2 regions of the Candidatus Endoriftia persephonae genome follow, and region 1 is predicted to be linked to the other one. Evidence: predicted binding sites of a transcription regulator. Region 1 holds the regulator's gene; the other holds the start of a gene.
The links. The regulator FNR, encoded in region 1, switches genes on or off when oxygen is low (the NO sensors DNR and NnrR bind a similar motif). The targets are predictions, from matches to a motif close to TTGATNTANATCAA.
Positions count from the first base shown of each region.

Region 1 (15,309 bases):
CGAACTGAAGGGCCGGGCGGCGGTGCAGCAGCGGGTGGTGGAGCTGCTCGACGCGGTGGGTATTCCCGATCCCGAACGACGCACCCGAGAGTATCCGCACCAGCTCTCCGGTGGTATGAAGCAGCGGGTGATGATCGCCATGGCCCTGGCCGGGCGGCCGGAGCTGCTGATTGCCGATGAGCCGACCACCGCGCTGGATGTGACCATCCAGGCCCAAGTGTTGCGCCTGCTGAAGCAGCTGCAGCGGGAGACGGGCATGGCGATCCTGCTGATCACCCACGACCTGGGGGTGGTGGCGGAGTCAGCGGACCGGCTGGCGGTGATGTATGCTGGGCAGATCGTCGAAACTGCCGATGTGGCGGACTTTTTCGCTGCGCCGAAACACCCTTACAGTCGCAAGCTGTTCCAATCCCTACCCGACAGCCACAAGCGCGATGAACAGCTTGCGGTGATAGAGGGCAGTGTGCCGCCTCTGGACAGCCGCTTCGAAGGTTGCCGCTTTGCCGAGCGCTGTGAGCTGGCGGTGGCGCGCTGTCATAAGGAGATTCCTGCCTGGAACCCGACCGCCCCGCAGCAAGGGGTGCGCTGCCTGCTCTATGCCGACAAGCCGATTCAGCCCGGTGCCAGGGAGAGGAAGGTCCAGGCAGTGCGCCACGATGTCGACCACGGAGAGACACGGCTGCTGCAGGTGGAAGGCTTGAAGGTCTACTTCCCGATTCATAAAGGGGTGTTCCGCCGGGTGGTGGGGCATGTGCGGGCGGTGGATGGGGTCAGCCTGGCGATTCCCAAGGGCCGAACCCTGGCCTTGGTGGGGGAGTCGGGTTGCGGCAAGACCACCGTCGGCAAAGGCATACTGCAGCTGATCCGGCCCACCGCAGGCAGCGTTCGCTTCGGCGTTGATGAGCTGACCGAGATGCGTGGCGAGGTGCTACGCAGGCGCCGAGGCGATATGCAGATCATCTTCCAGGATCCGATGTCGTCGATGAACCCGCGTATGCTGGTGGGGGATATCGTCGCTGAGGGGATGCTGGCACAGGGGATGGGGGATCGGACCAGCCGCCAGCGGCGGGTGGCGGAACTACTGGAGCAGGTGGGGTTGCGTGCCGACGCGGCCAGCCGCTATCCGCATGAGTTCTCCGGCGGCCAGCGCCAGCGCATCTGCGTCGCTCGGGCCCTAGCGGTGGAGCCGCAGCTGATCGTCTGCGACGAGCCCACCAGCGCTCTGGATGTCTCAGTGCAGGCGCAGATCCTCAATCTGCTGAAGTCGCTGCAGCGGCAGCTGGGGCTCTCCTATTTCTTTATCACCCACAATATCTCGGTGGTGGCCTATCTGGCCGATGAGGTGGCGGTGATGTATCTGGGGCGGATCGTCGAACAGGGGCGGGTCGATGAGGTGCTGGAGGCTCCGGCCCATCCCTATACCCAGGCGCTGCTGTCGGCGGTGCCGGTACCCGATCCGCAGCGGCAGCGTTCGGTGATCCGCCTCGAAGGGGATATGCCGTCACCCTCAGACCCGCCAGCGGGTTGTCACTTCCATCCCCGCTGCCCGGAGGCGATGGCGCACTGCCAGGCGGCCTATCCCGATTCGGTGAGCCTGAGTGGCTCCCATCGGGCCAGCTGTCATCTGCTTGCGACAGACGCTGCCAGCCATTCTTGAGGTTGTCGAACTGTCGATCTTATCTGATTAGCTGTCCTGTTCCCGGCGCAGGTGGTCGAAGGCGTGAAACTGCCAGGGGCGCTGCGCCAGCACTAGACCGATGTTGATGCGCTGCTCCGGTGGTAGGCTCAGGTCGGCCTTTAGCAGCTCGGCGAACTCCTGCTCGAGCAGGCGCATCTTCTTGATCAGCAGCGCCGCAGAGCCAGCGGAGAGCTCGCCAGAGAGGAATTGGCGGTGGCTGTGCTGGCCGCTGAAGCTGGCGTCGAAGAACTCGGCTTTCACCCGCTCCTCGTAGAAGCGCACGATCGGGCCGTTGGGGATCCACTGGAAGTCAGGGGCCACCAGCAGGCGGATGCGGTTGCCCGGCTGCAGCTCGATCAGCCGCAGCCGGTCGAGCTGGGCCAGCAGCTGGATGCAGTCGTGCTCCGGGATCGCATAGTCGTGCAGGATCTGTGGCAGACTCCAGTGGTTGCGGATTAGTGCGATCAGCAGCAGCAGCCGGATGTCGCCGATCAACTCCTCCTCCTGCTCCCAACTCAACTGGCTGGTGGAGTGTTGGGCCCGCTCCATCAACCGCATCAGGTCGAGCAGCTGCATCTCCATCAGCGCGCAGATTGCTTCGATCCGTTCAAGGGTGAAGCGGCCGCTGGAGAACATCCGTTTGACGCTGGCCTCGCTGATGTGGATCTGACTGGCGACCTGGGCGTAGGTGAGGCCCTGTTGTTTTAGTGCCTGTTTGAGTGTGCTGATGAGGAGCTTCTGTTGCGACATGAAAAAGTATAAAAATATGATACGAAAGTTGGCGTATTTGTAGACGATCTTTGTAAAGGTTTCAATCTGTTTCCTGCTGGGCAATCCTGAGGCTGCAACGAGTCAACCATCAGGAGAACAGAGATGAAACCAATCCTTGCATCAACCCTTGTCGCCCTCACGCTTGTTTTTTCCACCCAGCAGAGCGCTGCCGAGGGCAGTATGGGCCACTCAGCCGCTGCTGTGCATCATTCGGCCGAAGGGCTGGGATATGCCAGCATTGCTGGTGCGCAGGTTGTCTCCGGGGTGGTGGCGGTGCCACTGATGGGCAGTGGTCAGCTCGGTCAGGCCAGCGGTGCGCTGGGGGATGTGCTGTGGGCGACGGCCAATGACAGGGCGCGGCCGTTGCCGGTCACCGACAAGGTAATCAGCGCCGGGCCTGCGCCGGATCAGGCATTACAGTTGCAACAGGGAGGTGAGTGAGATGCGTACACTTCGAGTATTTCTGATGCTGCTTCTGCTCAGCGTTAGTGGATTGAGCATCGCCGGCAGTGGTAGTGGTGCGGAGGGTGCTGAACTGCGTTTCGATCCCGTGCAGACCGCAAGGCTGGCGAAACAGGTGGAGTACCTGGCCGCAGAACGGGGGGCGCGGGTGATCATCCTCGGCCGGGTGGGGCGGCCTGCTGATCAGTTGCCGGAGGGCGTGGAGTTCACCCATGTGGCTTTTGCGGTCTACTCGCAGATCACCACCGATGAGGGTGTCCAGCTGCCAGGTTATGTGGTGTATAACCTCTACCAGCGCGCCGATCAACCGGATGTGAGTGATCTGGTACGGGACTATCCGGCCGACTTTTTCGTCGCGGTTGAGCAACTCAAGGCGGGTATTATCATCCCCACTCCTGAGATGCAGCGCCGCCTGCTGCAGGTGATCGCCTCGGAGAGCTATAGCAAGTTGCACAATCCTGCCTATTCGGTGAGTGCAAATCCATACAATTCCCAGTTTCAGAATTGTACAGAGCACACTCTGGATGTGCTCAATGCGGCGCTCTACCAGACCGATGATGTGGCGCAGATCAAGGCCAACAACCGCGCCTACTTCAAGGCACAGCGGCTTTCGGTGGCACCACTGAAGCTCATGCTGGGTGCGCTGCTGATGCCCGATCTGTCGCTGCAGGACCATCAGGGGCCGCTGCAGACCGCTACCTTCAGCACTATTGCCGCCTATATGGAGAAGTATGGATTGGCCGATGAGGTGATCCGACTTGGCATGTAGTGATCCTGCAGGCCCTTGCGGAAGCAAACATGGGTGATCGTCAGGCAAAAAAAAGCGGGGCTCCGGTTTTTCCGGAGCCCCGCTATTTGGGTTTATCAGTTACCCGATTCGAAGGCGCCGACGTCAGGGGCGCTGCCGTTGTACTTCAGGCTCACGCCCTGGCCACTATTCCAGCTGAGTGAGCGGTCGAGAGTCAGGGTGTTGGTGTTGTAATCGATGCTGACAACTCTGGCAGCCTGACTGTCACCATCCAGCATGATCTCATCCCCCTGCTCGCCGGGGATGTCGAAGCCATCATAGAAGAAGCTGGCATCCTCGACCGGCAATTCGGTGCCGCTGCCGGCGCTCAGGGTCTGGGTCAGGATGGTACCGGCGTCGATTAGCGGGCTGTCGTTTTGCAGACGGAAATCGCGGCCGCTTTCGTCAATAAAGCGGGCGTCTGTGACCACCGATCCGTTGCGGAAGTTGCTGTCCCCGCTGTTCCACTCTGCGATGGTGCGCTGCGAGGTGGAGGTACGATTGCCGTTGCCCTTGACCGCCAGGAATTCCTGGTCACCACTGGCGTTGACGAAGATATTGGTGTCGAACTCATAACCGTCGCTACGATCGATGTAGGCCTGTACCGGCTTGCCCTTCAGGGTATTGTTCCACCAGTCCCAACGGCTGTCGTTGTTGACGAAGCTGCTGCCGCCGAGCAGGTTGTTTTTGAAGATGTTATCGAAGAACTTGTCACCGCCTGGCTGCAACCAGGTGCCGGCGAACTCGGAGGAGTGCATTACGTTGTTGTAGACCCGGTTGCCCCAGTTGTTTTTCGCTTCGACGCCATAGATCGCCATGCGTAGGCCGGGGCCAGTGGTGTCGTGGAAACGGTTGAGGCGGATGATGCCCTGCTGACCGGCATACTGGATGCCGGAAAAGGGTGACTTGTTGCCGGAGTTGGCGGTGTAGTCGAACTCATTGCCCTCGATCAGATTGCGGCGGGTCGAGTCATACTTATAGGTCTTGACCTGACCATCGCAATCGTAGACCTCACCGTCCTTCTGCTGATCGTTATAGAAGTAGTTGTTGCGCAGCACATTGTAGTTACCGCAGCGGATATCCCACAGTGCATGGTGGGCGTTGCGAATGGAGTTGCCCGCCACCAGATTGCGTTCCGAATCAACCAACGAGAGTGCATCGTCCGCGTTGTCCTCTAGGGTGTTGTTGAGGAAACGGTTGTGGCTGGCGTGGAAGAAGAAGATACCGGCCTTGGAGCCTGCAGTGTCGTAGGCCTGGCTGAAGCTGTTGTCACGCACGATGTTGTTATGCGCCTCCAGAAAGTAGAGCCAGCGTCCCACCTTTTCGACGGTGAAGCCCTGGATTACCACATACTCCCGGTCGGTCAGGTCGATGGCGGGCTTGAGAGTGGCGCCGGTGATGGTGACTGTCTCCGAGTCATAGTTGCGGAAGGTGACATAGTTGCCGGCCGCGCCATCGTTGCGCACCTTCAGCTGCTCCTTGAAGCGGCCTTCGCGGACATAGACGGTGTCGCCTGCCTGGGCGACGGCTGTGGCACCACTGAAGGAGTCGAAGGCGGTGTCGCTGCCACCGCCGCAGCTGCGGTCGATGATGGAGTAGTCGGTGCAGCTGGAGCTGCTGATCTGGTTGTCCACATAGTAGTTGTTCCCTGAACCACCAGCGCCGATTGCCTCAGATACGTTGATTGAGAAGGCGGGCAGGGCGACGCTGGATTGGCCATCTGTGACCTGGATGGTGATCCCGGAGTAGCTGCCCACATCGCCGCTCTGCGGGGTACCGCTGAGGGTGCCGGTATTGGTGTCGAACTGTGCCCAGGAGGGCAGGCTGCTGATGCTAAAGTCGAGATCATCGCCATCCGGGTCTGCAGCGCTGGGAGTAAAGCTGTAACCACTGCCAGCTTCGACTGAACGGGTGGGGTTGCCGCTGATGGAAGGGGCAGCACTGCTGGCTCCAACTTCGATGGAGAAGGCAGCGAGTGAGCTGCTGGCCTGACCGTCAGTCACTATCAGAGTGATGTTTTGGTAGACGCCAGCGTCACCCGTGCCAGGGGTGCCAGAGAGTTGCCCGGTCTGGTCGTTGAAGCTGGCCCAGGAGGGCAGGTTGGTGATGCTGAAGCTGAGTGCATCGCCATCCGGATCGCTGGCGCTGGGGGTAAAACTGTAGTTGCTGTTTTCTGCCACGCTGGAACTCGGGCTGCCGGAGATCGATGGCGCGCTGTTGCTGTTGCCACCAGAGGATGAGCCGTCGGTTACCTCGATGTTGAATACGATGTCGGCATTTGCATGGCCGTCGAAGACGCCGATGCGCACGTTCTGGTAGAGGCCCAGATCATTGGAGCTGGGGGTGCCGGTTATGGTGCCGTTTTCGGGGGCAAAGACAGCCCAGGATGGCAGGTTGGTGACATTGAAACTGAGTTGATCACCATCCGCATCGCTGGCGGTAGGGGTGAAGTTGAAAGTGGAATTCACCGCTACGCTGCTGACCGGTGTGCCGGAGATCAGCGGTGCCCGGTTGGGCCCGGCGCCCTGATTACCTGCCTGGATGATGCCGCCAAGCCGTACCTCCTGTAGATAGCGAGTGGAACCCACGAGTGAGGAGAAATCGTTGCTGACCGTATCGGGCAGAACCTGATCTACTGCTGTTGGGGTAACATTGCCGGAGAGCCGGTCGAGTGCATCGGCGAGGGCGGTCAGATTAGCGCTGTTGTCTACTTGGCGGGCGGCTGCCACCGAGCGGCGCGCCTGCTCGATCATGCGGCGGTTGATGCGTACATCCCCGGTCCGTTGGGTAACGGCGGGGGCGGTGGTCTGGATGGCACCGTCGAGAGCCGTGCTGGCGTCGACGTTATTGACCTTCAGGCGGTTGTGCATCGCTTCGTAGAGCACCTCGCTGGAGATTACGTGCAGCAGGGCGGCATAGCGCTGGCTGGCAGCATCGTCACCTTCACCGTCGAGGCTGCCATCCACCAGATCGTCGGCGAGAGCATCCATCACTTCATCTACGGTTACATTGCTGCTCAGCGCGTTGTCGCGTACCCGTCGTAGAGCCTCCGCCAGGGTCTCACTTGATTTGATCATCATCGGCAGATTGTTGTTGGTCAGTGAAGCGGTGATCGGGTCCGCCATCAGGGCGGGATCGAAACCGAAGTTAAGCAGTTCGATGACGGTGTCCCTGGCATTACTGACATTGCTGCTGGTGAGGCCGCCCTTGGCACGAGCCAGCTTGACGATCATGCTCGAATGGGGGTTGAGGTTAGCGTTCGACTGGGAGGCGTTGACGACCGTCGATTCCAGCTGGAAGTCCGGTGCCATGCCAGTCACCAGGTCGATGCCGCCTTCCGCTTCGATGGTGAGAGGGAAGGCGTTGGTGGGCACGCTGACATCAAACGAGTAACGTGCCATGCCATCTGAAGTGGTGGTGGCGAGGATGTTGTTGGAGGCGTCCCGCAGACGTACGGTTGCGTTAATAATGGGGCCGTCCCCCACGCTGCCACCGATGTTCAGTTGGGTGGTCTGTTCGCTGCCGCCACCGCTGTCGCCGATCGCCGGGGCAGTGCTGCTGTCACTACCGCCGCAGCCAGCCAGCAGCAGTGCGCTCAGCAGGGTGGGGATAAAAATTCGATTGATGCTAGGTGCGTACATGGTGGCACTCCGGTATGCGACTCAGTTGGTGCAAAGGTACGGAATCGGTGTAAAGAATTCCGACATCTGTGTCACATAGCACGGCTGAAAATTATGGATCTGAAGGTCGCTGGTGTGAATCGTGGGCTGCTTCTCATTAAGAGTGCGGTTTTTTTCACACCAATTGGGAAATGAAATCTTGTTGGCAAATGGTGAGGATTGGTCGGCAAAAGTGGTGATGTGAGCTGGCTCTCATCTGAAGTATCACTTTTGGCATCGATTGAGATTGGCCACTCCAGGAGTGCTGCTGGTTCAGAATTCGATACTCTGCTCCACCTTGGTACCGGCGTGGGGCAGAGTCAGGTCGGGAGGTGTTTCGCGGGGTTGCGTCGGAGGTGATGAGATTATTCTGGTCGCTCCAGAGGCGGTGTCTCTTTGATGTAGAGATCCTGTTTGCTGTAGGGGATCTCGATCCCCTCCCGGTTGAAGCCATTGTAGATGGCGGTCAGCAGACGGTCGACGGCCTGGCCGCGCAGCCTCGGCTCATCGACCCAGCAAAGTAGTTCGAAGTCGAGGCTGGAGCCGCCCAGGGCGCGAAATCGTACCCGGGGTGCAGGGTCTGAGCAGATCAGTGAATCCTGTTCGGCGATGCTGGTGAGCAGCTGGCGCACCTGCTCCACATCAGATCCATAGGCGGCTCCTACTGGCACCCGGATGCGATATTTCGGGTGAGGGCCGCCGCTTTCATTGATCACCTTAGCGTTGCCCATTATCGAGTTGGGGATGGTCAACTCCACATCATCGCGGGTCAGCATGCGGGTGCTGCGGATACCGATATGGGTAACCGCGCCCCGTTCGCCGCTGTCGAGCACGATATAGTCACCGATCTTATAAGGGCTGTCGGCGAGGATCAGCACCCCGGAGAAGAGGTTGGCTAGGGTGTCTTTGGCGGCGAAACCGACTGCGATGCCGACGATGCCGGCAGAGGCGAGCCAGGCGCTCATATCGATGCCCCAGGAGATGAAGATAAGGTAGAGCGCGATCGCAATGATCAGCAGTACCATCAGATTTTCGAACAGCGGCAGGGTTTGTGCTTGGATGTAGTTGAAGCGATGCGGATCGGCGGCGAGTGCCTGCAGGCCTGAGCGGGAGAGGCTGATGGCGAAGCGCATCCAGACGAAGATGCCGATAGTTTGCAGCAGCGCGATAGTCAGATGTTGGCTTGGTTCGCTGAGCGGCAGAAGATGTACCGCGATGGAGAAACCGGTCATCAGGATGGTGTAGAAGAGCGGTGTCTTGAGAGCGTCGACCAGAGCGTCGTCGAACTGGGCGCGGGTCAGTCCGGCGAGGCGCTTGAGGATACCCAGCAGGATCCAACTGATGCCCTTCGCCAGCAGCAGAGTGACGATAACAACCAGCAAGGACTGCAGATAGGGTTGATCGGGAAACTGGGCCAGCAGTGGCAGAACTTTGGCTTCAATCGACTCCATTGCGATCCTCTGCACTGTCAATAGGGATTGCAGAGGATTCTACCCCCTTGCGGGGGTTGTGAGGCATGGAAAATCTAAAGTGGACTCAGCTTAGCAATTGAATAGGCGCTCGATAGCGTCCAGTCCATCCTGCACGATCTCATCCAGCTCCTGGGGATCATCATCGTGCTCGTATGCGAGCATTGAGTAGGCGGCGAGGGATTTTAGGCCCAGCGCGATCTTGCTGACATCTGCGAGATTGAGGTCCGTGTTGGCCCTCAGGCTGCATTCTTCGCTCATGATACTGCCTCCGCGAATAATGGTAGGAGGCGTTATTGTTACTGGGTCAGCCGCCAGGCTGTCAAAGTGAGAGTTGCCTTGGATTGATCCTGGTCAACAATTGCTGCTGTTTTGTGATCCCGGTTCGCTCCAGCGCTACAGAGTTTGTGCTGTCACATCCACATAGAGACGGATCTTCTGTCCCGGCTGTAGATATTTTTCCGGTAGCTTATTCCACTTCCTGAGATCAGCCACGCTGACCCGGAAACGCTTTGCAATACGTGCCAGCGAGTCGCCGCGCCGGACCTTGTAGGCGATCTTGCTGCGCGTTCCGCTGGGTTGAGTGGTGGGCAGGGAGACGTGGGTAGAGGTGGCCTTGTTCACCCAGAACACCAGTTTCTGACCGGGTCGGATCGGGTCGCCGGGCGCCATGCCATTCCACTTTGCCAGCTTGCGATAGCTGATTCCATGACGCTTGGCGATCTCCCAGAAACTGTCGCCTTTTTGTACGATGTAGATCTGCTTGTTGCCCTTGCGGGACTTGCTCAGCAGCTTGTTTTTGCGCTGTTTGCTGCTCAAGGCGTAGTGGTTGAGGCGCTTGGTGGAGATCGGAATCAACAGGTGTTTGCCGGCGCGAATCTGATTGCCTTTCAGGTTGTTGACCTGTTGCAGCAGCTTGGTGGTGGTGCCGTGTTTGCGGGCGATCACGCTGAGGCTGTCGCCGCTGCGGATCTTGTAGCGTTTCCATCGCAGCCGCTTCTCTGCAGGCAGTGTCTCCAGCTCGGTGAGAAAGCCCTCTACCTTGTCGAGAGGTAGATTGAGCTGGTGCGGGCCGGCCGGGTCCGTGGCCCAGCGGTTGAAACCGGGGTTGAGCAGGTAGAGCTGTTCGATATCGATATCGGCCATCTCTGCGGCCAGTGCCAGGTCGAGCTGGGATTGGATGTCGATGGTCGCGAAATGGGGTTGGTCTGGGAGTGGTTTCAGGCTGATGCCGTGTTGCTCAGGATTGGCAAAGATGGCGCTGATCGCAAGTAGACGTGGCACATAGGCGCTGGTCTCCTTCGGTAGCTTGAGTGACCAGAAGTCGGTGGGCTTGCCCTTTTTCTGATTGCGGCGGATCGCCTTGCGCACATTGCCGGCGCCGCAGTTATAGGCGGCCAGCGCCAGTTCCCAGTCGCCGTCGAATTGTTGGTTGAGCGCCTGCAGATAGTCGAGGGCCGAGTGGGTGGCGGCAACAATGTCGCGGCGACCGTCATACCACCAGTTCTGCTTCAATCCGTAGAGGCGCCCGGTGGAGGGGATGAATTGCCAGAGGCCGGCAGCACGCCCGGGGGAGTAGGCGAAGGGCTGGAAGGCGCTCTCCACTGCGGGTAGCAGGGCGAGTTCGGTTGGCATCTGGCGCTTGTCGATCTCCTCCAGAATAAAGTGGAGGTAGGGAGCGGCGCGTTCCTGCAGTCTGCCAAGGTATTCTGGGTGGCTAGTGTACCAGTCGATCTCCCGTTGTACCCGGGCGTCTGCTGGGATCGGCAGTGAGAGGCCGAGTTGCAGACGCCGCCAGAGATCCTGCGGCGCTGGAGCTTCGGGCTCCCTGAAGGTGATCTGGTCAGAGAGCTCAGGGGGCTCGGTCAGGATCGGCTCAGGAGTGGACGTCTCGGAGATTTGCGGCTCTGCATCAGCGGGAGGAGTGGCAGGAGCGGCTGAAATAAGCTGCTGGCTGGCTTGGGTGGCGGCTTCTGTGACTGCCTGGCTATTATCTGCGTCTGCAGTGGCCTGCGGTAACAGGCTCATTGCCTGGCTGGAGGAGATGGCTGCGCTTGCCAGGAGGAGAGTAAGCGCGCGAACCGCGGTGATCTGCTGCATGGCAAGCCCCTGTCCCGTTTGAATGTGCCGATCGTCGAGGCTGGCAAATATAGGCAAATTGGCGATTAATTTCCATTTTCATATGCGCATCGTCCAGAATATGGGAATTATTATCACTGTAGATTAGGGGCAAACTGAGGAGTCTCTGGATGAATTTGGGCCGCAAGACTGCCGGCCATGATTCATTAGAGGCTCCCTGAGGTAAAGCATGCAGAGAGAGCTCCAAGCCTGGTTCGCGAGGATGCCAGGACAGGTGTTGGCAGAGCAGGAGCAGGCGTTGATCGAGGAGTGGGGAAGCAGCCTGTTTGGTTACCATGTGGTGCAGCTAGGTGCCCCCGCCGCGACGATGGACCTGCTGGCCACGTCACCCGCCCGGCATCGCATTCTGCTCAGCAAGGAGGACGGCGCAGGCGGCGCAAGTCCGGCTCTGATAGGCGACTGCACACGCCTGCCGTTTGCCACCGACAGCGTGGACGGCGTGGTGTTGCCCCATACCCTCGATTACTCGACTGATCCGCACCAGGCATTGCGGGAGGTGGAACGTATCCTGATACCAGAGGGGAGGGTGCTGATCACTGGCTTCAATCCGTGGAGTCTGTGGGGGATGTGGCAGCTGTTTCGGCTGCGTCGCAGGCAGCCCCCCTGGTGTGGTCATTTCTTCGGTGCGGGACGTATTCAGGACTGGCTTTCGCTGCTCGGCTTCGGCCTTGAGCGGATCGACTGGCTGATGTACCGTCCGCCCCTTGCCAGTCGGCAGCTGATGGAGCGGCTGGCCTTCCTGGAGAAGAGTGGCGCGCGTTTCTGGCCGATGCTGGGCGGTGTCTATCTGATTCAGGCGGTCAAGCGCACCTCGACCCTGACGCCTCTGCGACCGCGCTGGCGCATGGGCAAACAGGTGTTGCCGGCAAATGCAGTTGAACCCACCACAAGAAATTTACATGAATGATTTGATTGAGATTTTTACTGACGGTGCCTGCAAGGGCAATCCGGGGCCCGGCGGCTGGGGCGCGTTGTTGCGCTTCGGCTCACATGAAAAACGCCTCTGCGGCGGAGAGCCGGAGACCACCAACAACCGCATGGAGCTGATGGCGGTGATCCAGGCCCTGCGCGCTCTGAAGCGTGCCAGCCGGGCGCGTGTCACCACCGATTCGCAGTATGTGAAGAACGGCATCACCCAGTGGATCCACAACTGGAAGCGCAATGGCTGGAAAACGGCGGCAAAAAAACCGGTCAAGAACGCCGACCTGTGGCGCGAGTTGGATCAGGAGGTGGCGCAGCATCAGGTTGAGTGGGCCTGGATAAAAGGGCACAGCGGTCATCCTGAAAATGAGCTGGCGGATCAGCTGGCCAATCAGGGCATAGAGGGGTTGCGGTCACGATGAGACAGATTGTCCTGGATACAGAAACCACCGGTCTGGAGCCGCAGCAGGGCCACAGGATCATCGAGATCGGCTGTGTCGAGATGATCGATCGCCGTCTCAGCGGCAACAACTTCCATCAGTATCTGCAGCCCGATCGAGAGATCGATGCTGGTGCCATCGAGGTGCATGGCATCACCAATGAATTCCTTGCCGACAAACCGCGTTTTGCCGATCTGGCCGCAGATTTTCTCGACTATATTCGTGGTGCCGAGCTGATCATCCACAATGCGCCCTTCGATGTGGGGTTTCTGAACCACGAGTTACAGCTGATGGGGGCGGATTCGCCGCCGATCGGGGAGCTGTGCGCGGTAATCGATACCCTGGTGATGGCGAAGAAGATGCACCCGGGGCAGCGCAACAGCCTGGATGCACTCTGTAAACGCTACGATGTCGACAACACTCAGCGGGAACTCCACGGCGCGCTGCTCGATGCGGAGATCCTCGCCGATGTCTATCTGGCGATGACCGGTGGACAGGCTACTCTCTCCCTTGAGATGACCCGTGCTGAAGGGGAATCAACGGGCGATGTGGATGGGGGGATCCGGCGACTGTCAGCAGGTCGGCCAGCCCTCAAGGTGGTCAAGGCAAATGCTGTCGAGCTAGAGTTGCACGAGGCTCGTCTCGAGGCTATGGGGGAGGGGTGTATCTGGAGAAAAGAACTGCCTGTCGAGTGATCTGGCAGGAGTCTTTAAGCCCTTGATTGATTCGATGTGCGAACGCTATCGATTCCGTGAATGATATCGTTGAGTCGGGGCAGATCGAGTAACTGTACATGTTTTCGCTCGACCTTGAGTAAGCCCTCCTCCTGAAAGCGGGTGAAGAGCCGGCTGACTGTCTCCACCGCCAGTCCTAGATAGTTGCCGATCTCGTGGCGGGACATGCTGAGGAAGAAATCGGTAGCGGAAAAGCCACGCTTTTTGAAGCGCTCGGAAAAGCTCAGAAGGAAGGTGGCAAGGCGCTCTTCGGCACTCTTTTTGCCAAGCAGGGTGAGCATCTCTGTTTCCTGGCCGATCTCCCGGCTCAGCAGACAATACATCTGGTGTTGCAGGCTGGGCATGGCGCTGCTCAGCTCTTCGAGACTATCGAATGGGATCTCACAGACAGCAGTGGTCTCAAGGGCTCTAGCAGAGCAGCTGTGACGCTCGTTCTGGATCGCATCGAGTCCGATTAATTCGCCGGGAAGATGGAAGCCAAGCACCTGCTCGCTGCCATCTTCGCTTGGGGAGTAGGTCTTGACAGATCCGCTGGTGATGACTCGCAGACTGTGGAAATCATCACCTTCGCGGAATAGGTGGTCGCCACGGTGGAAGGGACGACCGCGTTTAACGATGCTGTCGAGCCTCTCTACATCATCCGGTTCCAACGCAACCGGCAGGCAGAGGGTTGCAAGACTGCAGTTTTTGCAGGCGACTTTGAGGTTCTCGAAAGAGACGACTTTCCGATTGGGCAAGCTACAACTCCGATGCCGGCATGAGATTTCAGCTCTCAATGGTGGATGGGGCTATTCTCCAAAGGTTATTGAGTTGGATCAAGCAATTTACGTATCGGATGTTGAGTGAAGGAATGATTTTTGCCAACAAATAACGCGGCTGTTCCCATGAAACCCGCCATCGGTCGCCGGATGGGGTGAGCTGAAGGCAATAAAAAAGGCCGAACCCGAAGCGGGCCGGCCCTTTTTACTATGCAACCGATCCTTTACTTGGATTCGGCCTGCGGAGCGGCGGGAGGCGGAGCCGGGTAGCCGTAAGGTGCGCCATAGGGAGCACCATAGCCATAAGGTGCGCCGTAACCGTAAGGTGCGCCATAGCCGTAGGGGCCGCCATAGTAATCACGGTAGCTATTGTAGCCGCGACCATAGCTGTTGCCACGGGCGTTGCCGCTCATGCCAAAGCTGAAGTCACCGGAGCCGTCGCCATAGCCATCACCCCAGCCGTCGTTGCCGTAGCCACGGTTGCCGCCCCAGGGGCCACCGCCCCACCAGGCAGAAGCAGCGGAAGATGCAACAATCAGTGCAGCTGCACCCACGACTTTTGAAAACTTCATCATATTTCCTTCCTCAACGTTCAGTGGATAGTTTGCCCGACTACAATGCCCCGTTGGGTGTTTGGAAATGACCCGCGAAGATCCTTCCGTACCGCTTGTTATCTATTTCCCCGCCGCCTGCGCGCCAGGTTGGCATTTATAGTTAAGCTGCGAAAATCGCCACCTGATTATAGTTGGGAGTAGGGGATATTCAACACCCGAGTGCAAGATAAACCCACCACGATGTCCAGCACTTTTGGGGGTATGCCATCCATGATGTGAATTGAGGGAAGCGGCTCGATCTGTTAATGTTTGCGCCCGTCCAGTTTTCTTCCTTTCCCAACACCCGAATGGCATGAGCAGATTCATTTTTATTACGGGCGGAGTCGTCTCCTCCCTTGGCAAAGGTATTGCTGCTGCCTCACTGGCAGCGCTGTTGGAAGCGCGTGGCCTCAAGGTCACCCTGATCAAGCTTGATCCCTACATCAATGTCGATCCGGGTACCATGAGCCCGTTTCAGCATGGCGAGGTGTTCGTCACCGAAGATGGTGCTGAGACAGATCTCGATCTGGGTCACTATGAGCGCTTCGTGCGCACCACCATGGGGAAGAACAACAACTTCACCACCGGTCAGATCTACGAGAGCGTGATCCGCAAGGAGCGTCGCGGCGACTACCTGGGTGGTACGGTGCAGGTGATTCCCCACATCACCAACGAGATCAAGGAGAGTGTGCTGCTCGGTGCGGGTGATGCCGACGTCTGTCTGGTGGAGATCGGCGGCACTGTGGGTGACATCGAGTCGCTGCCGTTTCTCGAGGCGATCCGCCAGATGGGGGTGGAGCTTGGCCATCAGCACGCCCTTTTCATGCATCTGACTCTGGTGCCCTACATCAAGGTGTCGGGCGAGATCAAGACCAAGCCGACCCAGCACTCAGTAAAA
Region 1 is NZ_CP090569.1:1,005,572-1,020,880, forward strand. It holds gene L0Y14_RS04545 (ABC transporter ATP-binding protein) at 1-1,657, shown strand, start outside; gene L0Y14_RS04550 (helix-turn-helix domain-containing protein) at 1,685-2,428, opposite strand; gene L0Y14_RS04555 (hypothetical protein) at 2,552-2,890, shown strand; gene L0Y14_RS04560 (DUF2145 domain-containing protein) at 2,892-3,680, shown strand; gene L0Y14_RS04565 (putative Ig domain-containing protein) at 3,776-7,339, opposite strand; gene L0Y14_RS04570 (mechanosensitive ion channel family protein) at 7,723-8,808, opposite strand; gene L0Y14_RS04575 (hypothetical protein) at 8,899-9,087, opposite strand; gene L0Y14_RS04580 (lytic transglycosylase) at 9,223-10,926, opposite strand; gene L0Y14_RS04585 (class I SAM-dependent methyltransferase) at 11,135-11,872, shown strand; gene rnhA (ribonuclease HI) at 11,865-12,308, shown strand; gene dnaQ (DNA polymerase III subunit epsilon) at 12,305-13,021, shown strand; gene fnr (fumarate/nitrate reduction transcriptional regulator Fnr) at 13,036-13,797, opposite strand; gene L0Y14_RS04605 (sulfur globule family protein) at 14,043-14,393, opposite strand; gene L0Y14_RS04610 (CTP synthase) at 14,725-15,309, shown strand, end outside.

Region 2 (15,309 bases), 510 kb from region 1:
TGATCTCAGTCGTTCACCGCTGATCAGCCATCCCTTTTACCCTATGCGCCGATTGCCCGCGGAGTGGGAACCACAGTCCGCTACGCTCCTAACTTGGCCCCACACCGCCAGCGACTGGTCTGACATTCTGCAAGAGGCTGATGCAGCCTACACAGAGATCGTCGCCACCATCCTGCGTTTTCAGCCGGTGATACTGGTCTGTTTTGACCAATCGCACCGACAGCAGATTCAACGACGGCTGAACGCACAGGGGGTCGATCTGACCCATGCCAGCCTGGTGATCACCAAGACCAACGACACCTGGGTACGGGACTATGGGCCGATCACCATCCTGCACAACGATCAATCGTTGCTGCTCGATTTCCACTTCAACGCCTGGGGCGGCAAATTTGCAGCCGAGCTGGACGATGCCTGTAACCAAAACCTCGCAACACAAGGCCTGTTCGCTGGACTGCCCATGCAGTCGAGCAGCCTAACACTCGAAGGCGGCGCCATCGAGTGCGATGGCCAGGGCACCCTGATGATGGTAGAGCGAACCCTGCTCGACCCGGCGCGCAATCCAGGGCGTTCCAAACAGGCGATCGAGGAGCAGCTGCGCCGCAGCCTGGGGGCCCGCCGATTTCTCTGGCTCGAACAGGGTGGGCTGAGCGGCGACGACACCGATGGTCACATCGACACCCTGGCACGTTTCTGCACTCCAGACCGGATCTGCTACCAACAGTGCTTGGATCCGAACGACCCGGATTTCCTAGCACTGCAGGCGATGGAGGCGGAACTTCATAATTTGCGCCAACTAGACGGCGCCCCCTACGAGTTGATCCCTCTGCCACACCCTGGGCCAGTCTACGACCCACAAAGCGGCCGGCGTCTACCCGCCAGCTACGCCAACTTCCTGCTGCTCAACGGCGCCGTCCTGCTACCCATCTATAAGGTTGCAGCGGACAGCCTGGCAATGCAGCAGCTAGCGTGCTGCTTTCCCGACCGGAAAGTAGTGGGGGTCGACTGCCGCACGTTGATCCGGCAAAACGGCAGCCTGCACTGCGCCACCATGCAACTACCCGCTGCGGTTGCTCCCGCTGCCCCAGAGTAAACATCATGCTTCAGAAATCATTAAGCATTGGCCTGGTTCAACAGAAAGATTACGGCAGTCGTGAACAGAATCTAGAGAACTGCATCCAGGGAGTCCGTGAAGCCTGTGGCAGGGGGGCCCGGCTGATCCTGCTCCAAGAGTTGCACAACAGCCGTTACTTCTGCCAACACGAAGACCCGGAGCTGTTCGACCTGGCGGAACCAGTGCCCGGCCCCACGACCGAGCAGCTCGCCGTACTGGCTGCAGAGCTGGAGGTGGTGATCGTCGCCTCACTGTTCGAGCGACGGGCTGCCGGCCTCTATCACAATACCGCAGTGGTCCTGGAGAGTGACGGCACGCTGGCGGGGATCTACCGAAAAAAACATATCCCGGACGACCCTGGCTTCTACGAGAAGTTCTACTTCGCACCGGGCGATGGCCCCTTCAGCCCCATCCAGACCAGCATCGGCAGGCTCGGAGTGCTAATCTGCTGGGATCAGTGGTTCCCGGAGGCAGCACGCCTGATGGCACTATCCGGTGCAGAGATCCTGCTCTATCCCACCGCGATTGGCTGGGATCCGGGCGATGGCGCAGCCGAGCAGCAGCGCCAGTTCGATGCCTGGCAGACGGTGCAGCGTGGTCACGCTATCGCCAACGGACTGCCCCTGGTTGCCTGCAACCGCACCGGGTTTGAAACCGATCCCAGCGGCGTTACCTCTGGCATTCAGTTCTGGGGAGGCTCATTTATCTGTGGCCCTCAGGGTGAAATGCTAGCCCAGGCCAAGCAGAATGAAACCCAGGTTGTGCTCGCGAAGATCGACCTGCAGCACAGCGAGAAAGTACGTCGTATCTGGCCCTTTTTGCGGGACCGACGCATCGATAGCTACGCACCACTGCTGCAACTCTTCAATGATCCGCAGAATTCTTGACAACTTTAGTCAACTTTTTATACTCCACCCCTTCTTTTTCCAGCTTGGATGACCTGAACGATGACCGATATCGCCACCTCCCGTGCAGTTATGCACTCAATTATCCAGCGAATTGCCACTGGCCCTGAGCTCAGCAAGGATATCTCCCAAGAGGAGGCGAGGCTGGGCATGCAGGCGATCCTCAAGGGCCATGTGGACGATGTGCAGGCCGCCATTTTTCTCATCGCACTACGCATGAAGCGGGAGACCAATGAGGAGAATCTCGGCATCCTGGATGCAATCCTGCAGACAAGCCAATCGGTTACTGCCGAGGTCGATGAAGTGATCTCCATCGCTGATCCCTACGACGGCTTCAACCGCAATCTGCTGGTCGCACCCTTTCTACCAATGCTGCTTGCAGAGTGTGGTCTGCCCGCCATCAGCCACGGACTCGACAAGGTCGGACCGAAATATGGCGTCACCCATCGACATGTGCTTCAGGCGGCAGGAATGAGTGTGGATCTCACTGTTGAACAAGCGGCTGAACGCCTCGCTGACCCCGCGGTCGGCTGGGCCTACCTTGATCAGAGCAGCTTCTGCCCCGAACTCCACGACCTGATTCCGCTGCGTCAGCGCATCATCAAACGCCAAGTGTTGACCACCGTCGAAGTGATTGCCAAACCGATCTCCGGGCAGAAAAAGACCCACCTTGTCACCGGCTATGTACACAAGCCCTACCCTCCCAAATACGCCACTCTGGCACGTCATGCCGGCTTTCAGGGCGCCCTGCTGGTGCGCGGCACCGAAGGCGGCGTGATCCCCTCCTTGCGGCAGCAGGGCATGGTTTTTCGTTACGATAATTTTGGTGAAGAGGTCTCCCAGGAGATCAATCCGCATGCACTCGGGATACATCAGGAGGTTCGTGCCGTCCCCCTGCCCGAGGATCTCCCCAAACAGCCGCGCCGTGGTGATGAGGTAGCGATTATGGTGGATGTCAAGGCCACCGCAGCGGCAGCCGCCAAAGCCGGCATTGCGGCACTCAAGGGTGAGCCTGGGCCGACCTATGACTCACTGCTCTATGCCGGCAGTCTGATTCTCTGGCATACCGGCCGGGAGACCAGCCTTGAAGCGGCAGCCAATCGACTGCGCACGGTGCTCGACTCCGGCAATACTTTGAACCGTTTGAGATGATCGCGATGTCCAACAAGATCCTTGTTGCCGATCTGGGTGAGATTGCCCCAGGCAAGATGAAACGGGTGGAGATTGATGGCATGCGCTACTTGATAGCGAATCTGGCCGGAACCCACTATGCAGTGGATGATCTCTGCAGCCACGAAGAGGTCCCACTCTATCTGGGGTGTATCCAGGAAGACATGATTAAATGCTCGCTGCATGGCAGCCGCTTCAGCCTGAAAACAGGAGAACCGATGGAGGAGCCCGCAACTGACCCGATTGCGACCTATCCGGTCAAGGAGGAGGCAGGCAAGATTTACATCATCCTGGATTAAACTCGCACAGCGAGTTCATTTTCCGGAATCTGGTCACAAAATACTTAGGAACAAGGGGTGGAATTTAGGAACGATTTATCGTATATTCCGGTTGCGCAGGATATGCGCATAAAAAGCATCGGTCGAAAAGAACCGAATAAAACGCCAAAAAGGCTTTCCGGAGGGTTATATGAAATATCTGCTCGCATTTGCCGTTGCTTTTTCGGCAACACTTGTCTGGCAGACATCGAGCCAAGCGGACCGCAGTTTCGAGATTAAGGACATCGCTCACAACGGAACAGTGAAAAATTCGGGGAAAACCACTGCTCCCACTGGCATCCGTCTCTAAGCAACTCCTGCCTCGCTGGCGGCTTCCGATTCAGCCGCCGGTGAGGGACATTACCCGCATAACCTCCCCCGGATTTTCATTGAACTCATGCCGCTCCGGCTTGCGTGAGATCGCCTCGAAGATCGCCTCCTTCAGACCCTCATCGCTAATCCCCTGCCGCAACAGCGGACGCAGTTCAGCGTTGTCATGTTTGCCCAGGCAGAGATAGAGCGTACCTTCTATAGAGAGACGCACCCGATTGCAGGTCTCACAGAAATGCTGGGACATCGGAGTGATGAAACCGATACGCAGATCGGTATCGGCGACCCTGACGTAGGAAGCGGGCCCGGCACCGCGCATGGCGGCCGGCTCCAGCACGAAACGCCGCTCCAGCTCTTTACGGACCTCGCGCAGATCGACGTATCGATCAGTGGCGTTTTTACCGGTCTCACCCACCGGCATGGTCTCGATAAAGCGCAGAGTGAAATCGTGTTGCAAACAGAAGTCGACCATGTCACCTATCTCATGGTCGTTCACTCCCTTCATCACCACCATGTTAATCTTGATTGGATTCATGCCGGCCCGCTTGGCAGCCTTCAAGCCAGCCAGAACCTTATCCAGATCCCCTTGGGTGATGTGCCGAAAAAGCTCCCGATCGAGAGAGTCGAGACTCACGTTGATCCGGCTGACCCCGCTCTGTTTGAGCGAGTCAGCATACTTTTCCAACTGGGAAGCGTTGGTGCTGAGGGAGAGATCTTCGATCTGTGGCAACGCACCCAAACGCTGCACCAGCTCTGGCAGGTCTTTGCGCACCAGTGGCTCACCGCCGGTCAATCGCACCTTGCTGACGCCCATCTCGGAAAAGACCCGAATCAGGCGCTCAATCTCATCCAGCGTCAGCCAAGTATTGGGTGGGGTGAAATCCTTGAAGCCCTTGGGCAGACAGTAGAAACAACGAAAGTCGCACCGATCGGTAACCGAAAGACGGAGGTACTCGATGTTTCGTCCAAACGGGTCTCTTAGCATGGGCATCGGTGCGTCTCTTGTTGGAATGATTATTTATTCATTTTCTACCTGAAGCGACCTGCGAGCAACTTGTTCAGGGTCAAATGTTGTCTCTATAAGTCAATAATTTTTAAAGCAATCATCCTTTCTGAACAATTCCTGCAGAATGCCACTGGTCATTGAACAGATGTGAACAGTTCGTTCAATCCACATCACCACCAAGCTGTCAGCAGGTTCTGTAAACGCCTTTGATTACTGGAGATTGCCCTACATTACTTCTGTATTGGCAATAAAAAGGCAAAAAAGGTGCCAAAAAAAGAAGGCCGCCAAGTGGCGGCCTCTCTTCTTATGCTCTCCGTCTATTCTTCCCCACCCGGCAGATCCTCGGCTGGGTCGTAACCTTCCGGCAGAGAATGGGCAATACCCTTGTGGCAGTCAATACAAGTGTACCCTGCCTCAATCGCTTCGTCGTGCCGACTAGCACTACGCTCCTCCTGGCGATCAAAGTCCATGGAGTCGAAATTGTGGCAGTTGCGACACTCACGGGAGTCGGTCTCCTTCATGGTGCGCCAGACATTCTTAGCCAATTCTAGACGCTTCTCTTCAAACTTCTCCACTGTATCAATGGTACCCAGCATCTTGTGATAGAGCTCATTACTGGCCTTGATCTTGCGGATAACTTTATGGATCCACTCCTTAGGCACATGACAGTCCGGGCAGGTAGCGCGCACACCGGTACGATTGCTGAAGTGAATGGTCTCTTGCAATTCCTGGTAAACAGCCTGTTCCATCTCATGGCAAGAGATGCAGAATTCTTCAGTATTTGTCGCCTCCATAGCAGTATTAAAACCACCCCAGAGAACAACACCCGCTACGATTCCAATCAGAATCAGGGTGAACCCCCCCATTTTCTTGCCATTACTCATGTTTTATTACCTGGATTTCTGTAAAAAGCGATAGAAAAAATGCGTTCCCATCCGTCGGATGGGAACGCATCAACTGCGGAAATATACCTTACTTCGCACCCTCGAACATATTCTGTACCAAAGGCTCTGCACCCACCTGTGGGGCATGGCATTGGTTGCAGAAGTAGCGACGACTAGAGATTGTGCTCAAGGTCTTGCCATCACGGGTCACATAATGGCTGTCACCCACTTTTGGCGCCTTCTCTTTCTTATAGGTTTTCTCACTATGGCACTTCAGGCAGCCATTGTTCTTCAGATTGATCTTATATTTGTCAATCTTGTGCGGGACCATCGGCGGCTGCTGTTTATAGCTGCGGGCAATACCTCCCTTGACAGACTGAACCTTCTTCTTCGCGGGCGTTACGGCCATTGCCTCAAGATCGTCATTACCACGCAGAGACATTACTTCCGACATGGCTGATGCTGTAAAGAACAGAGTCAGCAGTGCCACCATCATGACCAGAATAGTTTTCTTCATTTCATTCTCCATCATCACTCTATATGTGAGTTGCGAATTCATAAGCAGACCCATCAGGCACGGGCCCCCTGTTTCTCAATCACCTCGGGGTTCAACCTTTTGACCTCGGAGACAGAACGACCGCCATAACTAAAAACATCTTTCGCGCAAATATCGATACAACGTCCACAATTGGTGCAATCGGAAAAGAGGATCACCGGGCTTATGCCCTTGCTTGCCCCTTTCAATGCCGGTTTGATCACCTGCGGTTCGGGGCAGACAACGAAACATTCCATGCAGTCATTGCACTCCGCCCTGTTGCTGGCGTTGACCCGCAACAGGCTTCGCTTTCCAATCAAATTGTAGAAAGCACCGACCGGACAGAGACGCCCACACCACCCTTCCTTGGCCACCAGCAAATCAAAGAGAAAGACCCCCAATATCACCATCCAGGCCGCCCCCATTCCGAAGACGATACCTCGAAACATCATGGAGACCGGGTTGATCAGTTCCCAGACGATGCCCCCGGATACCACCAACGGCAGAATCAGAGTCAAGGCAAGCATCCAGTAACGGGCATTACGGGAGATCTGAGAGGTCGTCCTGATACCCAGTTTTCGACGCAGCCAGCTAGCCAGATCGGTGATCATATTCACCGGGCAAACCCAGGAACAGTAGACCCGTCCGCCAACTACGAAGTAGAAGAGCAGCACGAGCACCACACCTATGATGGCGGCAGTCTCGGGTACCACACCGGAAAGTACCGCTTGCAGCAGCACATGCGGATCGGTCAGTGGCAATATGTCCAGCGTCAGACTTGAGGCCAGATTACCTTTCACAATCCACACCCCGAAGATGGGGCCGGCGAGGAACAGGGCGAGTATCCCCAGTTGACTCAAACGGCGCAGGATCAGCCATTTATGGGCCTTGATCCAGCCCTTGGCCGCAATGGAATCGTCACCTAATGTCGTCAGATCAACCATTACTTGTCATCCATAAAACCGCTATTGAGTGTGTCCAGAGGATTGGAAGAGAACGGCGTCTCCTCCGGTTTCTCTTCGATGATCAGCCCTTCGCCCTGCAGGTCGTAGCGTACCCCCTCGGGGAGGTTGTACTGATGCTCTACGTCCGGCGTGACCAAGGCCTCACCCGCTTTCTCTTTCTCCTTCCAGCCAAGCCGGTAATGTTTACCCAGTTCGCCCTTCGCTAGATCGGTCGGAAACACCTTGATTGCCGCCTCATCCAGAATGCAGGCCCGTTCGCAGAGACCGCAGCCGGTACAGGCGTCGGAGTGCACCACTGGTATGAACAGCGCGTGCTTTCCTGACCTGACGTTGTGCTGCATATTCAGCGTTATGGCTTTACCCCGAATTGGGCAGACATTGAAACAGACCTCACAGCGAAGACCGTGAAAGGCAATGCAGGTCTCCTGATCCACCACCACCGCAAGCCCCATACGGGAGTCCTCGATATTGGTGAGACCATGATCCAAGGCATTGGTCGGACAGGCGACGATACAGGGGATGTCCTCACACATCTCGCAAGGCCCGGTGCGGGCTACGAAATAAGGAGTCCCCGTTGCCACGTCGTCACCAACCTCACCAAGGAACAGGATGTCGTACGGACAGTCCCGTACGCACAACCCGCAACGGATACAGGCACCCAGAAAGTCCTCTTCCGGCAGCGCACCCGGTGGCCGGATATAGTGGGCAGGCAGGGCTGAGGCTCTATTGGAGTAGATCCCCAGACCCATGCCGACCAATCCGACCCCACAGGCTGTCTTGAGCATGTTGCCCAGGAACTGCCGTCGGTTCATCTCATGTTTTTTGTCTGTATCTGACATTACTGACTTGTTGGGTTGCTATCGATTACGCGTTTTTTCAGTTATGACGATCTCCGGTCTGGCGAACCAGACCGGATCCTGTCCGCCTAGGCCTTACTGATCTTCACCGCACACTTCTTGTAATCCGTCTCTTTCGAGAGCGGATCAGTGGCATCGAGGGTCAGTTTGTTGACCAGACGACCGGCGTCGAACCAGGGGATGAAGACCAACCCATCCGGCACCTTGTTGCGCCCTTTGGTATCCACCCGGCAGACAATCTCGCCACGACGCGAAGTGATCTTGGCCATTTGCCCATTACGCAGTTTGCGCTTCTTGGCGTCCTTCTTGCTCATGAAAACCACGGCATCCGGTACGGCACGATAGAGCTCGGGCACACGCCGGGTCATGGAACCTGAGTGCCAGTGTTCCAGAACACGACCGGTGCAGAGCCACAGATTGTATTCCTTGTCTGGACTCTCTGCCGCTGGCTCGTAGGGACCGAAGATGATGTTCGCCTTCTTGTCCTTCCTGCCGTAGAACTGTACACCGCTGCCTTTGGCCACATGCGGATCGTAACCTTCGCGGAAACGCCACAGTGTCTCCTTGCCGTTAACTACCGGCCAACGGATACCGCGTGCTTTATGATAGGCATCAAACTCGGCCATCTCATGGCCCTTCTTGAGAATGTTGGGCGCGGAGTTGAACAGCCGGTACTCTTCGAACAGACCCTTCTGTGCGTAAAAACCGAAGTGGTCCATCTCATCGTTGGCATACTCGTTGCCATCAGAGTCGGTCACCTTCTGTTTCGGGAACTTGTCGACTTGACCATTGGTGTAGAGAACGTCGTAAAGCCTCTTGCCGGCATATTCTGGTTTCTTGGCGATAAGATCCTCCGGCCATACATCTTCCACTTTGACATACTTGGAGAATTCCATGAGCTGCCACAGGTCAGATTTGGACTCGCCAGGAGCAGCAACCTGCTGGCGCCAGAACTGAGTGCGACGTTCGGCGTTACCGTAGGCGCCCTCCTTCTCAATCCACATGGCGGTCGGCAGGATCAGGTCAGCAGCCTGGGCCGATACCGTCGGATAGGGATCAGAAACGGTGATGAAATTTTCGGGTCTGCGCCAACCAGGATAGGACTCATCGTTCATGTTGGCAGCGGCTTGCATGTTGTTGTTACACATCACCCAGAAGCAGTTCATCTTGCCGTCTTTGAGCGCACGATGCATGGCAACCGCATGAATCAAAGTCTTGCCCATGACCGGATCCTTGGCACGGGGAATAGTGCCTTCCGGCAACTTCCATATCTTCTCGGCGAATTTGCAATGTGCGTCCTTCTTGACGACGAGGTCAGCCGGCAGACGATGGGTGAAGGTGCCTACCTCGCGGGCGGTGCCACAAGCAGAAGGCTGACCGGTCAGTGAGAAGGGGCTATTGCCAGGCTCGGAGATCTTGCCCATCAGCAGATGGATGTTGTAGACCAGGCCATTCATCCACACACCACGTGTGTGCTGGTTCATACCCATGGTCCAGTAAGAAGAGACCTTCTTGTTGGGATCGGCATAGGCTTTGGCCAGACGTTCCAGGTTCTTCTTCGGCACGCCGGACATCTTGCTGGCTTTTTCAAGGGTGTATTCCGAAACAGCCTTTGCATACTCTTCGAAGCTGACCTTATTGAACTTGCCCTTATTGGGGTTCTTGGCCGCCTTCTGCCTGGGATCACTGGGACGCAGGCCATAACCAATATCAGTCGTCGTGATATTGAAGTTGACATGTTTACCAATGAAGTCCTTGTTATAGGCCTTGTTCTGGATGATGTAGTTGGCGATGTAGTTGGCGATCGCCAGATCGGTCTGTGGTGTAAACACCATGCCATTATCAGCCAGCTCAAAGCAGCGATGCTTATAGGTGGAGAGCACATGCACTTCACAGCCCGGCTTGGTCAGACGCGTGTCGGTAAGACGTGACCAGAGGATCGGGTGCATCTCTGCCATGTTGGCACCCCAGAGCACGAATACATCGGCGTGTTCCAGATCGTCATAGCAGCCCATGGGCTCGTCAATGCCGAACCCGCGCATGAAAGCACCTACAGCAGACGCCATACAGTGGCGAGCATTGGGATCGAGGCTGTTGGAACGAAAGCCCGCCTTGATAAGCTTGGATGCGGCATAGCCTTCCCAAACGGTCCACTGTCCGGAGCCAAACATACCGACACCCTTCGGACCCTTAGCCTTACGGGCTGCCACCCACTTCTCGGCCATCGTCTTGAACGCCTCGTCCCAGGAAACCGCCTCGAACTTGCCGTTCTTATCGTACTTGCCGTTTTTCTTGCGCAGCATCGGCGTGGTCAGGCGATCTTTTCCGTAGAGAATCTTCGGCAGGAAATAACCCTTGATGCAGTTCAGGCCTTTGTTGACTGGCGCATCAGGGTCACCCTGACTGGCCACAACCTTGCCGTCTTTGACACCCATGAGAACGCTACAACCGGTACCGCAGTAGCGGCAGGCTGCTTTATCCCAACGGATACCATCATCACCTTCGGCTGCCGTAGCGGTTTTAATCGCCGGCAGGGTTACACCTGCCACCGAAGCCGCTGCAGCGACTGCATTGCTCTTAATAAAATCACGTCTAGTTAATTTCACGTTTCATCTCCTCCATTGATTCTTCACCACCATAGTGATAAATCAAAACTGTGCTAACGACCCCTTCTACATCTCTAAGCGCGTTCATCGTGTCGGAGACAGGTGAGAGCTCTTCCCCCTCATCCTCAACCGTCACGATCAGCTTGCCGACATCCTCACCTCCGTGGACCTCGACACCTGTCATCTCCGCCAATCGCTGAGAGACAACAGCTCCATTCTCCGGCTTGGTATGGACTACCAGACTACAGATATTCATGCTTGTTTAGCTCCTCCCACGGATGCTTGTGCTTCTGTCACCGCCGTCTCCGGCAGCCTATGGATTTGAATGGATTGAGTGGGGCAGATGGCGATGCACTCGCCACAGCCAGTGCATTCAGTTTCGTCCAACAGCGGGCGCGCCTTGCCACCAATCTCCAGCTTGAAGCGGATCACCGAGTCATCGCAGGCCTCCCCACAGCTGCGGCAGACAACCCCGTTGAGTGAAAGACAGTTGTCCTGGATCTGCGCGATGAGGTTCCAGGGTGCCTGCTCGAGATCATCAAAAAAGGCCAGCACCCCATGGGTGCAGGCCTTCACACAATCGCCACAAAAGGTGCAGCCGCCCTGACTGAAATCGACTTCTGGAAAACCGCCCTGGCCGCGCTTGAGAATGGTTTCGGAACAGGCTGCGATGCACGCATCGCAGCGTTCGCATGCATCAACAAAGCGAAACTCATCCGGCGCCCAGGGTGGCCGAACAATTTGACGAGAGCCCCGAAGATCGCCTCGAAGCAGCTGTATCCTGTTGATTGATGTTGTCACAAAAGATACCCCCAACGGATTAGGGAAATCCTGTCACTAATGAGTACGCGCAGCTTTGATATCAATCAATAATGCATTCATAAAAAATAAATAATTTACTTAACAATCAATGAGATGCCCATTATTTGGTAGCGCGCAAATACCCAGTTTTTGATATCAATTACCTATTTTTTGGTATATCCGTCCTTTTTATATATCATTTTATTGAACGATCCATTCAGAACAGCCACTTCTCACTGGAACGATTCAATTATTGAGGTTTACCACAATTTTTTAGTCTCACGCCCAATCATGCCATCCGGATTGAATTACTTTTCCAGATTTTTCAGCGCCCACACTGCAGCCTCCACCCGGGAATGGAGGTTGAGCTTTTTCAGCAGATGTTTGACATGCACCTTGACCGTTCCCTCTTTAATATCCAACTCCTTGGAGATCAAGCGATTGCTCATGCCGCAGGAGATCAGCCCTAGAATCTCCTGCTCCCGTGCGGTCAGTTCTACCTCGGCCAGGGCCTTAGGGGCTTCCGCCTCCTCCCGCAGGGCTCGCGCCAGCAGTTGTGTCAGGCGATCACTGATCACCACCTTGCCCTGCACCGCACTGCGCAAACACTCGAGAATATCCTCCGGCTCCATGTCCTTGAGCAAATAGCCATCGGCGCCAAGTCGTAGCGCGGCCACCACATCCTCTTCGTTGTCCGACACGCTCAACATCAGGATGCGTGAGTCGAGTTCCATCTGCTTGATCGCCTTGAGGGTCTCGATCCCGTTCATCCCCTTCATATTGATATCCAGCAGGATCAGATCGGGGTTCAGTTCAACTGCTAGGCGCAGTCCATTCTCGCCGTTAGCAGCCTCACCAATGAGTTGTAGCGACGCCTCCATGTCGATGAGATCTGCCACCCCCTTGCGAAACAGTGGATGGTCGTCAATGGCGAGAACGGAGTAGGTCTGCTGCTCATTCATAGCTTATTTTCTGGATTAGGTTTTCGTGGGAGAGCGTATGGTCACTGTCGGCGATGGAGAAGCTCAGCAGGACGCGGGTACCGCCGCTCTCCGGCTCGTTAATCATCAGCTCGGCCCCCAGCCAGTTGGCACGCTCCTGCATAATCGGCAGGCCATAGTGCTGCATCATGTCGCCCTCTTCATCAATGCCGATGCCGACGCCGTCATCCTCCACCAGGATGGTGACAATGCCGTCCATATCACATTCGATCTTGACCAGAGCACGGGTGGCATTGGCATGGCGGATCACATTCGACAACGCCTCGCGGATGATCTGGATGACATGGATCTCGGCATTCGGACTGAAGCGGCAGTTGGCGATGCGATCAATCAGTTCAATCTCCAGGCCGCCCCTCTCACGATACTCGCGCACTGTCTCATCCAAAGCCGCCCCAAGCCCCGCCTCGCTCATCCGCAGACGGAAGGTGGTCAGCAGCTCCCGCAGCTGGCGATAGGCGCCATTCAGTGCGGAGCGCAACACACCGGAGATCAACAGCAGATCATCCTTCGCCTGCTCTTCCGAGACCGCCTTCTCCAGCCGACTCACCTGGATCTTTAGATAGGAGAGCGATTGAGCCAGAGAGTCATGCAATTCGCGGGCGATCACACTGCGCTCCTCCAGCAGCGACAGCATACGGTTTTGCGAGACCCGCTGCGACAAATTGATCGCCATCGCGATATGGCTGGCGACCGTCTCCAACAGCCGTTGCTGCCACTCCTCCAGCTCTTGCTCAACATTAAACTCCACCAGCAGCACCCCATACTGCTGCTGCTGATCGCGGATCGCCGTGGAGAAGACGTTGACGCACTCGCCCCCCTCACAATCTACTTTAAAAGTATGGGTTTCGCCGTTACCGAGACAGCGCGAACAGTCCCCTCCTCCCGATATCTGCCGCTCGATATCGACCGGACTGGTGGAGGCGAGGCGGAAGGCCTGCCTGTCCCCCACCTGCCCCAGGCAGATGGTCCCACTGCGCACCCCCATCGCCTGTTCGATATCGTGGATCAGAGACTTCAGCACCTCGTCGCTCAGGGAGGAGTCGCTGAAGCGCTTGGCGGTGATATAGAGCAGCTCCAGCGAGCGATTGCTTCGCTCCAAATTAAGGGTCTTCTCCCTGACCCGCGCCTCAAGTCCTTCATAGAGCTTCGAGAGATCCGCCGCCATCACATTGAAGGCATCTCCCAGTTGCCCCAACTCATCCTCACTCGAATGATGACTGCGCACTGAGAAATCTCCACGTCGCGCCGCCCGGGCACAGACCAATAGATCTTTGAGCGGATTGAGCACGGTACGTTTGGTGAGATAGATACTGACTAGCGCCACAAATAGGGTCAGCATCAGAGCGACCAGCTGGATCAGCCTGAGCTGACGATTCTGCGCCTCGGCATCAAGCTCAAGCGCCTCGACAAAATGGTGGATATTGTCAACAAAACTATCGACATGGGAGAGATAGTAGTGACGTTGCTGGGCAATCTGCTGCGCGATGCCCCGCTCGCCAAATGCCGCAGAGGTCAGCTCAAGATAGACCTTGAGGTTGGGGTGGATCTCCCACTGCCACCGCTTCTCCACCCTGTTGTAGGCCTGGGTCACAGACTCACTAGGACCTTTAGTCAATACGGTATGGATACGCGGGCTGAATAGGCGGCGCTCGAACTCTGCAACCAGCTTGCGGGTCACCTCGCCACTCCTTGGCATATCACCAGGAATGCCGTTCGCCATACTGCTGGCAATGCGGTAGGACTGCATGCGCAGGGTGCCAGCCTGATTGATCGCCGCGGCAAATCCCTCACTGGTGTCAGCGATGAACACCGAGCTGAGCATACCTATGACTGCAAGGGCAAAGATGGTTGCCATTGCAATCCCGAGACGCAGCAAAAGCGACCGTTTCAAAGATCAGGCCTCACTCAATTTCGCCAGCTCAGAATAACACCTACGCCAGCCACTGGCCCTGCCTATGAGATAGTCACCCTCGACAATCGAGGCAGCGCAATCGATCCAGGTCATGGATTGCAACCCGATTACGGCTGACCTGGATCAGTCCGTTAGCGGAGAGCCGATGCAGTTCACGAGAAAAAGTCTCCGGCGTCAGATCGAGTGTCGAGGCGACAACCGACTTGGGGGCAGGAAGGGTCACCTCGATGACCAGTTCGTGAGGCGATTTGTCGGCCGCTATCCCGGCGAGATAACTCGCGACCCGCTGCGTGGCGGACTTGAGGCAGCAGGTCTCCAGATCCCCAACCAATCCATACAACTTAACGCTCATATGACGCAGCATTCTGTCGGCAAACTCAGGCCAGGTTTGCACCGCCTCTCGTATCAACGCCCGCCGCAACACCAACGCCTCACCATCTAACATGGCATAGGTAGTGACACGTGCCGGCTGCTCCGTAAAGAGTGTCGACGCACCGAAAGCCCCCCCCCGCGAGATGATACGAATCACCCGCTCAGCGCCATCCGCAGAAAAAATGCTCTGTTTCACCTGGCCCGACATCACCAGATAAAATCCGGCTGAAGTCGACCCACTGTCATAGACCAGCTGGCCGCGCTTGAATGCCAACACACTGGCTCCGGCCTCCAAGAACTCCAGAATCTCCTGCGCCAACCCGTTGAACGGATCACACTTAGAGATAAAGGTCTGATGAGGATGGACTGTGACCCTAATATCCATAAACCTCGGCTCCTTCTGAATAACTAGGCTCCAAGCCAGGAGCACGAGTCTCAATCAGAACGGACCCCTGGTCAACTGGAGAACTGACGGTTTCCATGTTTCACCAAGCGGGTGCTTTTTACGTTGACAATTGTCAATGGCATATTAGGCAG
Region 2 is NZ_CP090569.1:1,514,108-1,529,416, reverse strand. It holds gene L0Y14_RS06950 (hypothetical protein) at 1-23, shown strand, start outside; gene L0Y14_RS06945 (agmatine deiminase family protein) at 44-1,090, shown strand; gene L0Y14_RS06940 (carbon-nitrogen hydrolase) at 1,096-1,998, shown strand; gene L0Y14_RS06935 (anthranilate phosphoribosyltransferase) at 2,059-3,168, shown strand; gene L0Y14_RS06930 (non-heme iron oxygenase ferredoxin subunit) at 3,174-3,485, shown strand; gene L0Y14_RS06925 (hypothetical protein) at 3,655-3,813, shown strand; gene moaA (GTP 3',8-cyclase MoaA) at 3,844-4,824, opposite strand; gene L0Y14_RS06915 (NapC/NirT family cytochrome c) at 5,157-5,723, opposite strand; gene L0Y14_RS06910 (nitrate reductase cytochrome c-type subunit) at 5,812-6,240, opposite strand; gene napH (quinol dehydrogenase ferredoxin subunit NapH) at 6,294-7,202, opposite strand; gene napG (ferredoxin-type protein NapG) at 7,202-8,062, opposite strand; gene napA (nitrate reductase catalytic subunit NapA) at 8,149-10,629, opposite strand; gene L0Y14_RS06890 (chaperone NapD) at 10,673-10,942, opposite strand; gene napF (ferredoxin-type protein NapF) at 10,939-11,487, opposite strand; gene narL (two-component system response regulator NarL) at 11,796-12,449, opposite strand; gene L0Y14_RS06875 (type IV pili methyl-accepting chemotaxis transducer N-terminal domain-containing protein) at 12,442-14,343, opposite strand; gene L0Y14_RS06870 (Crp/Fnr family transcriptional regulator) at 14,453-15,157, opposite strand.
Region 2: napF (ferredoxin-type protein NapF) is a predicted target of FNR. The motif match lies at 11,543-11,556, and genes of this name have one in related genera.